DNA from 2 places in the Staphylococcus caprae genome. Region 1 is predicted to be linked to the other one. Evidence: riboswitches for the same ligand, from Rfam matches in the RefSeq annotation. Region 1 holds a riboswitch; the other holds the start of a gene.
The links. Region 1 has a riboswitch for lysine ahead of JMUB898_RS07410 (aspartate kinase). Riboswitches for the same ligand answer to the same signal wherever they lie in the genome.
Positions count from the first base shown of each region.

Region 2: it holds a riboswitch for lysine, as region 1 does, so the genes downstream of both, JMUB898_RS06015 (amino acid permease) here and JMUB898_RS07410 (aspartate kinase) in region 1, are expected to answer to the same signal.

Region 1 is NZ_AP018587.1:1,548,820-1,555,419, forward strand. It holds gene JMUB898_RS07385 (M20 metallopeptidase family protein) at 1-79, opposite strand, end outside; gene dapD (2,3,4,5-tetrahydropyridine-2,6-dicarboxylate N-acetyltransferase) at 262-981, opposite strand; gene dapB (4-hydroxy-tetrahydrodipicolinate reductase) at 1,008-1,733, opposite strand; gene dapA (4-hydroxy-tetrahydrodipicolinate synthase) at 1,730-2,617, opposite strand; gene JMUB898_RS07405 (aspartate-semialdehyde dehydrogenase) at 2,619-3,608, opposite strand; gene JMUB898_RS07410 (aspartate kinase) at 3,677-4,879, opposite strand; lysine riboswitch at 4,966-5,142, opposite strand; gene JMUB898_RS07415 (ABC-F family ATP-binding cassette domain-containing protein) at 5,448-6,600, opposite strand, start outside.
Region 2 is NZ_AP018587.1:1,247,552-1,254,151, reverse strand. It holds gene JMUB898_RS06035 (NUDIX domain-containing protein) at 1-255, opposite strand, end outside; gene rplT (50S ribosomal protein L20) at 385-741, opposite strand; gene rpmI (50S ribosomal protein L35) at 781-981, opposite strand; gene infC (translation initiation factor IF-3) at 1,009-1,536, opposite strand; ribosomal protein L20 leader region at 1,564-1,687, opposite strand; gene JMUB898_RS06015 (amino acid permease) at 1,748-3,247, opposite strand; lysine riboswitch at 3,473-3,648, opposite strand; gene thrS (threonine--tRNA ligase) at 3,699-5,636, opposite strand; gene dnaI (primosomal protein DnaI) at 5,979-6,600, opposite strand, start outside.

The DNA.
Region 1 (6,600 bases):
TTTCAAATTCATGTAAACTTAATTCTGGATATTGATGTAAATGTCTTCTATGTTTCGTTACAAATTCTAATTCATTCATCTTAATCATTCCTTGTATGAAGTTTTATTCTTTAATTATGTATTTATAACTAGAGGGGGTGCTTCATTTTATAATAAAAAGGTGAAACAAATGAATAGAACCCAACATCAGCGTTCGATAGTATCATTTGCTTCAACCTTTAACATTCATTTATTGGAAAATGACTAACACATAACTACTTATTAATCATTTAACTTTCTTAAAGCAGAGACAATTTCACGTTTAGAGTCTTCAACTTCAGACGTTTGTTTAATCACCTTAGCAGGCGTTCCAGCAACTACAGCACCAGCAGGGACATCTTGAGTTACGATTGCACCAGCTGCCACAATAGCACCTTCGCCCACACGTACACCTTCAAGAATAACTGCATTGGCACCAATTAATACATTATCTTCAATGACCACTGGATCAGCGCTTGGTGGTTCAATAACACCAGCTAGTACGGCACCAGCACCCACGTGAACATTTTTACCTGTTGTGGCACGACCGCCTAATGTCGCATTCATGTCTACCATTGTGCCTTCACCAACAACTGCACCAATATTAATCGTTGCACCCATCATTACAACAGCACCATCTTCAATGATTGCTTGTTCACGTATAAATGCACCTGGTTCAATACGTGCATTAGTATGAGTTAAATCTTTAAGTGGAATTGCTGAATTACGTCGATCCATTTCAATTTCTACATCTTCAATGCGAGTTTGATTTTGTTCATAGAACGGTTTCCAATCATCCGCTTCACAAAAGATAACTTTAGAATCTGCTGAACCAAAGACTTTAAATGATTCAGGGAATGTGACATCATCAAAACGACCATTGACATATACTTTTAATGGCGTTGTTTTCTTAGCATCACTGATATATTGAATAATTTCCTGTGCAGTTAAATGTTGTACCATAGTTTATATTCTCCTTTGTTTAACGTTTATAAATTATCGAAAGTGTAATAACCATTTTCTTTGTGGATTAACTTTTCAGCAGCGCCTATAGCTCCATTTGCGAAAATATCTTTCGATTGCGCTTTATGTGAAATGGTAATCGTTTCATCAGTACCAGCAAATAAAATATCATGCTCGCCAACGATAGTACCGCCTCGAACTGCGTGTATACCTATTTCATCTTTTGAACGTTTCTCAGTTTTATCATGTCGGTCATATACTGGAGTGCTTTGCGCTCTGAGTTCCTTGATAACATCATATAATTTGACTAGTGTGCCACTTGGGGCATCGACTTTTTTATTATGATGTGCTTCAGTTAATTCGATATCAAAATCTTGAAGTAAGGGAACAGCCGTTTCTAAGATTTTAGTAAGGGCGTGAATGCCATAACTCATATTCGCACTAAAGAAAATAGGCATATTTTGACTTAACTTTTCCAATTTAGTAATTAACGTATCCTTCTCACCAGTCGTAGCAATCACCAAAGGTAAATGAAATGTATCATTTAATAATGGAAATAGTAATTCCGGATTAGAGAAGTCAATTGCAACATCCGCATGTGCTTCAGCTTCTGCAATACTGTTGTAATGTGTGTACGGTGTCGATGCTTTAGGAGTTCGATCTATAACACCAACGATTTCATGACCTTTTTCTTCAGCTAATCTTGCAACACGTTGATTCATAGCACCATAGCCTATAAGTAGTATCTTCATGATTGTTCACCTGCTTTAAACTGATCATAAGCTTGCTCTAATACTTTGCGCTCTGCATTTTCTAAAGGAATAAGCGGTAATCTTAATTCATAATTACCAAATCCTAAGTGTGCAGTAAGGGCTTTAATTGGAATAGGATTGACGTCTACTGATAGTGAATCTAATAATTTTCTAATAGGTTCAAACTGTGTTGAAATATCCTCTCCACTTTGTTTAGCATCATATAAATGTTGGAATTCTTGTGGAATAACATTTGCGATAACTGATATAACACCTTTACCACCGCGTTGATAGAATTCAACGACATTGTCATCATTACCACTATATAATGCGAATTCGTCTTGATTAATACGTTGTTTAACTTCTTCCATATAATCAAAATCATTTGTCGCATCTTTAAGCGCTACAATATATTCGTTGTGACTAAGGGTTTCTACAGTTTCAGGTTCGATTGTCATATTTGTACGAGAAGGCACATTATATAAGACGACCGGTAATTTCACTTCATTTGCTATCGTTTCAAAATGTTTAATTAAACCACGTTGATTCGTTTTATTATAATAAGGTGTAATCAGCATAACTGCATCTGCGCCTATATCTTTTGCACGTTTCGATGCTTGAATAGATTTCTGAGTATTATTCGTACCAGTTCCTGCAATAATAGGAACTTTATGATTTACTAATTTCACTACTGTTTCAAGTACTTGTTCTTTCTCTTCATCAGTAAGAGTAGGGCTTTCTGCTGTTGTACCATTCACTATAATCGCTTGAGTTTGATTTTCTAATAAAAATTGTACATGTCTTTCTAATGCGTCGTAATCAACTTCATTATTTGTAAAAGGAGTAGCAAGAGCTACACCAACGCCTTCAAACATGTGTGTCATATTATCGAGCTCCTTTCAAAGTTAAAACTTGTTCTAATACTTGTACTGCGTTTAATGCTGCTCCTTTAAGGAGATTGTCAGATGTACACCATACATGGAATGTATTATCTAATGAATCATCGCGACGGATTCGACCTACAAAGACTTCATCTTTACCTGTAGAGTGAATTGCTAATGGATATTCATTTTTCTCAGGATTGTCTACAAGTACAACTCTGTCATCTTGTTCAAATAAACGTTGAATATCTTTGACCGTCGCGTCTTTATCTAATGTCACGTCAATTTCAATACTATGACTGTCTTGAACTGGTACACGTACACAAGTTGCAGTCACTTTCAAATCTTTATCGTTTAAAATTTTTCTTGTTTCATCAATCATTTTTTGTTCTTCTTTGGTATAACCATTTTCAAGAAAAACATCGATGTGAGGTAAAACATTATTATAAATCGGGTGAGGGTATGCCTCCGGTTCTTTACCATTAGCGCCCTCAGATAAATCTCTTTTACCCTTGATACCTGAGCCTGAAACCGCTTGATAAGTCGTATAAGCCACGCGTTTCAATCCATAAGCATCTTTTAAAATTTTAAGAGGTACTACTGATTGAATAGTTGAACAGTTAGGGTTTGCAATAATTCCACGTGTGAATTTAGGTTCATTCACTTCTGGAACAACTAGGTCTACATCTTCAGTCATACGCCATTGGCTTGAGTTATCAATAACTATGGCACCCGCTTGTTCGAAGAGTGGGGCAAAATGTTCACTTGTACCACCACCTGCACTCATTAACACGTAGTCGAAATGTTCACTTGCTGCTTCATCTGTTAATTCTTGAACGGTATATGTTTGACCTTGGAATTCAACTTTCTTTCCAGCTGAGCGTGCTGATGAGAAGAGTACAAGCTCATCGAAAGGAATATTTTTACGGTCCAATGTTTCTAACATTTTTGTTCCTACTAAACCTGTTGCTCCGGCTACTGCTAATCTTGTCATAATAAAGTCACTCCATTTGTAATATTGGTAATTTTAAGAAAATTCTTAATAAATATATTATATCAACTTTAGATATCAAAGGCTTTGTATAATTCTTCGACTGCTCTTTGACCATTTTCAGCATCAATCACATACGAGATACTAATTTCTGAGGTAGTCGTTTGATAGAATGGTATCTTCGAATTAATGAGAGTCATAAATGCTTTAGAAGCTACACCTGACATATCTCTCATACCTGAACCGATGAGTGAAATCTTAACGTATTCTTCATTGATTTTATAATCTAACGCGTCAAATTGTTCTGATAAATTTTCAAGAATTGAAGAAATTTGATGAACGTCACTATCTTTAATTGAAAATGATAGCTGTAATCCTTCAAGATTCACGATTTGAGAAATCATATCGACATTGACTGAACCTTCTTCTAATTCTGTAAATAATTGAGTGAGTAAGCGATTATCTGGAAGGGGATAACTAATCGTTACGTGCATCATGTGTGTATCTAAAGCTACCCCTGTGACGGCTTTTTTCTCTAATAAATCTGTTCTAGACATAATCCATGTTCCTTTCAAATTTGATAATGTTCTTCCTAAATAAAGCGGGATATCATAGTTCTTAGCAAGCTCAACGCTTCGCGTTTCTAGTACGCCTGCACCAAGCGCGCTCATTTCCATCATTTCTTCATATGAAACATATTCTAAACGCTTCGCATGACTTAATATTCTAGGATCCGTCGCATAAACACCATCAACATCTGTATAGATTTCACAAGGCGTTTGGTTACTTGCTGCTAAGGCTACTGCGGTTGTATCTGAACCTCCACGACCTAGTGTAGTTAATTCGAATTCATCGTTAATGCCTTGGAATCCTGCAACCACAAGTACATCATGTTTTTCAAATGCTTGATTAAATGTTTCTGGATCAATCTCGGCAATTTTACTTTTTAAATGATGGCCAATCGTTTTAATTCCTGCTTGATATCCTGTCATTGCTTTAGCACTTACACCAATGTCATTGAGTACCATTGAAAGGTAGGAGACGGTTTGTTGTTCGCCAGTGGTAAGTAAAAGCGCAAGTTCTTGATCTTTAGGTGTGGAAGTCAATGAAGACACATTTTCCATTAATTGATCAGTCGTTTTGCCCATTGCACTGACCACAACGATTAATTCTTCTCCTTTGTCTACACGTGTTTTAAGCATTTCAGCAATATTTTTTATTTTTGTAAAATCGCTGACGGAAGAACCGCCAAATTTCAAAACACTTCTGTTCAATTTTAGTCCTCCTGTTTAATAAGGAAGGCACACACGATGTAAAAAAAGAGCAAGTTCGGAATGCGCGAACTTGCTCTACATTTATGTACAAGTGATGCACTCCATTATTTAATAATAATGACAAACTTTTAGCTCTTAACCAAAAAGTCCAACGACTCATAACTGCTATTATGAATTGTTTCGGCATCGCACCCTTTCAAAATTAGTTGCTAGCAGGCAAAATTCTAAATTTTACTCATGATTGATGCGCCTCATCAAAATCTTATTCAATTGATATGTGTTTATTATACATAGAGTACATATCTCTGTAAACCAATATGTTAGATTTTTTGAAATATACTGAAAATTTTCGGGGTGAGTTCACTTCATATGTGATTTAATTTTAAGAAATATTTTTATAAGTAGTAGCATTTAATAGTTTTAGTTTTTAATCAGCAAGGGGTGGTGTGAAAGAAGTTTGGCAAAAGAGAGTAAAATCGTTTATTAAAGAAATGCAGTCCAGTAAAACATAAGGTAATACAAAAACCTCTCGAGAATCTTTTGACTCTCAAGAGGTAACATTGCTTCATTAATTATTTTGTAAAACGCCAATTTCTTGTAAATATTCTTCGTAAGGGACTTCTTTAGATAAACCACCTTGTTGATTTAAATCAATCACGCGATTTGCGATTGTATTAATAAATTCGAAGTCATAAGAAGTGAAAATGATAGAACCTTTAAATGATTTTAAACCATCGTTTACTGCAGTAATACTTTCTAAGTCTAAATGGTTTGTTGGCTCATCAAGTAATAAAACATTCGCACTTGATAACATCATTTTACTTAACATACAGCGAACTTTTTCACCACCGGATAAGACGCTTGCTTTTTTCTTAACTTCTTCGCCGCTAAATAACATACGTCCTAAGAATCCACGTAAGAATGTTTCAGTTTGTTCGTCTTCAGGTGCATATTGACGTAACCAATCTACTAAATTCATGTCTACACCATCAAAGAATTCAGAGTTATCTTTAGGGAAGTAGCTGAGCGATGTTGTGACACCCCATTTGAATGTACCTTCATCAGGTTCCATTTCACCAGCTAAGATCTTAAGTAAAGTTGTTTTAGCAATTTCGCTATCACCAATTAAGATGGCTTTATCATTCGGATTCATTGTGAATGAAATGTTATCTAATACTTTTTCACCATCAATTGTTTTAGAGAGATTTTCAACTGTTAATAAATCATTTCCTATTTCACGTTCAGGAGTAAATTTAACATATGGATATCTTCTTGAAGATGGTTGGATATCATCCAATTCAATTTTGTCTAGTTGTTTTTTACGACTTGTCGCTTGTTTAGATTTAGAAGCATTCGCTGAGAAACGAGCAATAAAGTCTTGTAACTCTTTAATTTTTTCTTCTTTTTTCTTGTTTTGTTCTTGAGCCATTTTTTGAGCTAATTGGCTTGATTGATACCAGAAATCATAGTTACCTACATAGACTTTAATTTTTCCAAAGTCTAAATCGGCAATGTGTGTACATACGTTGTTTAAGAAGTGACGGTCGTGAGATACGACGATGACCGTATTTTCAAAATTAATTAAGAAATCTTCTAACCAACTAATAGCAGGGATATCTAGACCGTTTGTAGGCTCGTCAAGTAGAAGTACGTCAGGATCTCCAAATAAACTTTGAGCTAATAATACTTTCACTTTTTGATTGTTTTCAAGCTCAGACATT
Region 2 (6,600 bases), 300 kb from region 1:
TCCGCCACCAGATAGACGTTCGTAGACAAGAATTTCTCCTTTTTCATTTTCTAATAAACAATAAGAGATAAGCTGTTTAAACGTAGGATCTTCTTCCATATCACCACGTCTTTTGACTTCATATTCACTTAAAGCATTAAAGATGTCTTTTCCTTTAATATTATTTTTATGTAAAAAACCATTGAAAGCATTTTTATCATCATTAAATAATACACTTCTTGGTACAACGATAATTTGTTCATCAAATTTAGACATTTTTATCTCCTTTTGAATTTATACTTTTATACCTGTCATTTTAGCAAAAATCATTATATTTTGCGATTTAACACTTGCGATTTGGCAATAAAAAAAGAGATGACCTCTACATCATCTCTTAATCAATTATTATTTTAAAGCTTCTTTAGCTTTAGATACTAATTCACCGAAAGCTTTGTCGTCAGAAATAGCGATTTCTGATAACATTTTACGGTTAATGTCGATTTCAGCTTTTTTCAAGCCGTTCATTAAACGAGAATAGCTCATGTCATGTTGACGTGCAGCCGCATTAATACGAGTGATCCATAATTTACGGAAATCACGTTTACGTTGACGACGGTCACGGAAAGCATATTGACCTGATTTCATTACTTGTTGTTTAGCTACTTTGTATAATGTGTGTTTCGCACCGAAGTAACCTTTAGCTAATTTAATCGTTTTTTTACGACGGGCTCTTGTAACTGTTCCACCTTTAACTCGTGGCATAATAAATTCCTCCTTAGATATTAACTATCGTACTATTTCTTATTTTTTGTATGCTAATAATTGTTTTACACGTTTCATATCACTTTTAGACACTAATTTAGCTTTACGTAATTGACGTTTTTGTTTAGTGTTTTTATTTGCGAATAAGTGAGATGTGAAAGCTCTTGAACGTTTTAATTGACCTGAACCAGTTCTTTTAACACGTTTAGCTGCTCCACGGTGAGTTTTCATTTTAGGCATGATTCATTTCCTCCTATTAATTGACGATTATTTTTCATTGACAGGCGCTAACATAATGAACATTTGGCGCCCTTCCATTTTAGGTTTTTGTTCAACAGTTGCGATATCTTTACATTCATCTACAAATTTTTCTAATACGCGTTGACCAATTTCTTTATGCGTAATTGCACGTCCTCTGAAACGAATAGAAACTTTACATTTATCGCCTTTAGATAAGAATTTACGTCCATTTTTCAACTTAGTTTGGAAGTCATGTTCTTCAATAGTTGGACTTAAACGTATTTCTTTAACATTGATAACTTTTTGTTTCTTTTTCATTTCTTTTTCTTTTTTCTGTTGTTCGAATTTATATTTACCGTAGTCCATAATTCTCGCAACAGGTGGTTTAGCGTTTGGCGCTACAACAACTAAATCTAAATCTACACGTTCAGCCATTTCTAACGCTTCACGTTTAGGTTTCACACCAATTTGTTCTCCATCTTGGCCTATTAAACGTAGTTCTTTTGCACGAATTTTCTCATTAATTTGAGTTTGATCTTTTGCTATGGTTGACACCTCCTAAAGTTTTACGAAATTGTCCCAAGCAAAAAAGAAGAGCGAGTATCACTACCCGCTCTTCTTTCACACATTTATTGTGTAACATGATTAACCTGCCAACTGCATTAGCGTCGCTACAGGTGAGAAGCGGGTGCTTCTACTTGGTTCGTTTCGTATTCAACGTTTACAATCATATCAGTAATAAACATGTAAGTCAATTGTTTTTTTATTATTTATCATGATGTCTAATTTCTTCCATTGAAACATCTTGTCTTAGATCCACTTTATTAAGTGGAATCATATTAGTTTTATAGCGTAATTTATGATAAAGGAAGAAGATTAAAAATACAGGTATACCCATATAGGTAATTACAAATCTATTTAGGTCAAAATGTCCAGTTTTAATAAAATCAACATCTTGCCCGATAATAACAATCACACATAATATACCTGCGAATATAGGACCAAATGGGAAAAGTTTGGCTTTATATTTAAGCTTACTTTTATCGTAATCTTGTTTATCAAAAGCGCGTCTAAATCTAAAGTGACTAATCGCTATACCTACCCAAGCAATAAATCCTGTCATTCCACTCGCCGCAACAATATATTCATATGCATCGCCACTGAGGTGTTGTAAAGCGAAAATAAGTACAACTAGTACGCCAGTAGCAATTAATGATAAATAAGGTACACCACTTTTGTTTGTTTTGCCAAATGAAGCAAATGCAAGTTTATCTTTACTCATTGAATATAACATACGAGTAGACGCGTACATTCCTGAATTTCCGGCTGATAGTACTGATGTAAGTATAACAGCGTTCATGAACGAAGCTGCAAAGGCAAGACCTGCATTCTTAAATACAAGTGTAAATGGTGAAGTAGAAATACTATCTCCGCCACCCATTAATGCCTTACTATCATAAGGAATCAACATACCTATGATAAATATTGCCAAAATATAAAATAATAAGATTCTCCAAAATACTTGTTTGATCGCCTTTGGAACAGCTCTTTCAGGATTTTCAGATTCACCAGCTGTAATACCTATTAATTCAGTACCTTGGAATGAGAATCCAGCTACTAGGAATACACCTAAAATAGAGAGAAGACTACCTCCAAGGTTTCCACCTAGGATAGGACCGTCACCTTTAGTGAATGTATCGAATCCTACAAATTCTCCACCCATGATACCTAGTATTGTTAATAAACCTATCACAATAAAGATAATTACAGTAACAACTTTAATTAAAGCAAACCAATATTCACTTTCGCCATACACTCTCACTGATAAAGAATTTAATGCGAAAATAATAACTAAGAATATACAACTCCAAACCCAAGCAGGCATCCCTTGCATTGGAGACCAATACTGTATAACTTGAGCTGCAATCGTTACATCAGCTGCAACTGTAATAACCCAGTTAAACCAATAATTCCAACCTAAAGCAAATCCTAAAGAAGGATCTACGAATCTTGTAGCATACGTACTAAAAGATCCTGAAACCGGCAAATATGTCGCCATTTCACCTAGTGAAGTCATTAGGAAGAATACCATCGCGCCAATAATCGCATACGCAATTAATGCACCTAATGCACCAGCATCATGAATGGCACCACCTGAAGTCATAAATAGACCTGTCCCAATACAACCGCCAATTGCGATCATAGAAATATGACGATCTTTTAATCCTCTTTGAACACCGCCATTTTGATTTTCATTTTTACTCATAGAAGTTCCCTTTCCTTGTCTTAGAGGCTAACATGTAACTATTTCTCTGTGTAGAATAACTATACACTTCTTGTATGAAAATTCGATTAAAATCATACATAGTTATGAGTAGGCTTAATTTCATCATCATTGAATTGAAATTATACGAACTTTAGTTACACACAGAACTCAAACAAAAAAAGTGGTTACATACCTTTAAGATATGCAACCACTTTGCTTTTATCTATATAAGGTAGCACATCACATTCAGTGACAGTACAGCTTCTTATCGAAAACTGTCCCAACAAATGTAAATTATGGTTTTACATTTGTTTCGGCATTGTTACCTTTTGCTAATTCAACATATGTTCCATACAACTTCTGATTAGCTACTGATTAACAATGCAACCTCTAACTCTAATTTATATTTGATTCAATTGTAATATACATGATACAGCCTGTCTTTTCAAGCTTATCTATGTTTTTTCAAGCGGATTTCATCAACAAGATTCCAAATGAACTCATCTTTTTCAAGTGATTCTTGGTCTTCTGAACCATATTTTCTAACATTCACTTCGTTATTTTCCACTTCTTTGTCACCGACTACAATTTGGTATGGGATTTTTTGCATTTGTGCTTCACGTATTTTATATCCCATTTTTTCATTACGGTCATCAATTTCGACACGTACACCTTGTGATTTGAGCTCATCTTGTAATTGACGCGCATAGTCATAATGAATATCAACATTTACAGGAATAATTTCAACTTGTTTTGGCGCTAACCAAGTTGGGAATGCCCCTTTAGTTTCCTCAGTTAAGAATGCAACAAAACGTTCCATAGTTGAAACCACACCACGGTGGATAACAACAGGGCGATGTTGTTCGCCATCGCTTCCTATATAAGTAAGTTCAAAGCGTTCTGGTAATAAGAAGTCAAGTTGAGCTGTAGATAATGTTTCTTCTTTACCCATAGCTGTTTTAACTTGAACGTCTAATTTTGGACCGTAGAAAGCCGCTTCCCCTATAGCTTCTACATATGGTAAGCCCATTTCATCAACTGCTTCTTTAAGCATTGATTCAGCTTTATTCCACATTTCATCATCGTCCATGTATTTTTCTTTATCTTCAGGGTCTCTATAGCTTAATCTGAAAGTATAATCTTCGAAACCGAAATCTTCATATACCTCTTGAATCATGTTTACAACTCGTTTGAACTCTTCTTTAATTTGATCAGGTCTTACGAAAATATGAGAGTCATTTAAAGTCATACCACGAACACGTTGTAATCCAGAAACAGCACCACTTGCTTCATATCTATGCATTGTACCTAATTCAGCAATACGAATAGGTAGTTCACGATAAGAGTGTGGTTTATTGTTATAAATCATCATATGATGTGGACAGTTCATTGGTCTTAATACCATTTCTTCTGTTTCATCTAATTTCATTGGTGGGAACATATCCTCTTGATAATGGTCCCAGTGTCCTGAAGTTTTATATAAATCAACATTTGCGAGCACAGGAGTATATACATGGTCGTAACCCATGCTTACCTCTTTATCAACAATGTAACGTTCAATTTCACGTCGAATTGTAGCCCCATTAGGTAACCATAGAGGTAAACCTGCACCTACGAGTTGGCTATTAGTAAATAACTCTAAGTCTTTACCAATTTTACGATGATCTCGTTCGCGACGTTCTTCAAGCATTTGTAAGTGCGCTTTTAGATCTTTTTTATCGAAAAATGCAGTACCGTAAATACGTTGTAACATCTTGTTATTACTATCACCACGCCAATAAGCGCCAGCAGTGGATAATAACTTAAATTCTTTAATTTTTGAAGTTGAAGGTACGTGAACACCGCGGCATAAATCAGTAAACTCACCTTGTGTGTATAAAGTAACATTTTCATCTTCAGGAATTGCATCAATCAATTCCAATTTATAAGGATCATCTTTGAAGAATTCTTTAGCTTCGTTTCTACTTACTACTTTTCTTTCAATTTTATAATTTTCATTGACGATTTGTTTCATTGTTTTTTCGATTTTGTCAAAGTCATCTGATGATACCTTTTCATCCATATCAAAATCGTAATAGAACCCACCTTCAATAACCGGTCCTACACCAAACTTCACATCTCCATATAAACGTTTTAAGGCTTGAGCCATTAAGTGAGCAGTTGAATGACGTAATACTTCAAGTGCTTCTTCACTTCCAGGTGTAACAATTTCAATTGATCCATCTTCTTCAAGCGGACGAGTTAAATCGACCATTTGACCATTAAATTTACCTGCTACAGCTTTCTTTCTTAAACCTGGGCTTATAGATTGAGCGATATCTTCTGTAGTCGTACCTTTATCAAACGCCTTTGAATTACCATCTGGAAATTGAATATTAATTTGATCCATACTTAACCCTCCTAAATAATAAAGCATCTGATCGTTGACTTGTTTAATAAATATCCATAAAACACAAAAAATCCCGCCCCAAACAAGGGACGAGATTATCGCGGTACCACCCTAGTCGTTTAACTCTTATTCTCATTAAAGAGTTAAACTTCTCTACATAAGATAACGGTCTTGAGCCGGATATTCATTACAAATATCATTTACTGAAGTAGTAATCATTTAATATGTTAGCCATATTCTCATTAGCTAATGACTTTCTGTGTAACAGTGATTAAATTATCTTGTCTTCAATAGTTTCAACGATTTAGATTTAAGTCTATTATACACCTCATATAATAAAATTCAATTGTTTCTATAATTTTTACCTTCAAGATAATATGCGTTGGATAGCGTCTTAACACGTTCGATAATACGAGCGGCTTTCGTTTTTTCAGATCCATCTCTTGTAATAGATAAGTGATGCTCAAGTTCACTATAATCAAAGTTAGAACTAAAGAAAGTTGGTAGTTCATGTACCATTCTATAATGTAGCAATGGTCCTATGATTTCATCCCTTACCCATGGCGTAACTTCTTCAGCACCAATATCGTCTAACATTAATATATTAGCTTCTCGCACACGTTCTAATTTCCTTTCGAAGCTACCATCCTTAAATCCACTCTTTAAAGTACGTATAAATTCAGGTAAATACACGATAGTAGAGGAAATCATTTTAGACTTAAGTTGATTGGCAATTGCGCCTAGTATGAATGATTTACCTGTACCAAACGGACCATGTAAATATAGCCCTTTTACTTTTTCATCATTAGCAATAGCAGTACAGATTTCTTCTGCAGCCATCGCTACATCTAAACGATCGCGTTGGTCCATATAGATGTCTTTCAACTTGGCATTTAATGTATCTCGTTGCATATGATGAGAGGTTATGAGTTGAGAATTAAACCGTTCTTCGTCATGTTTAATT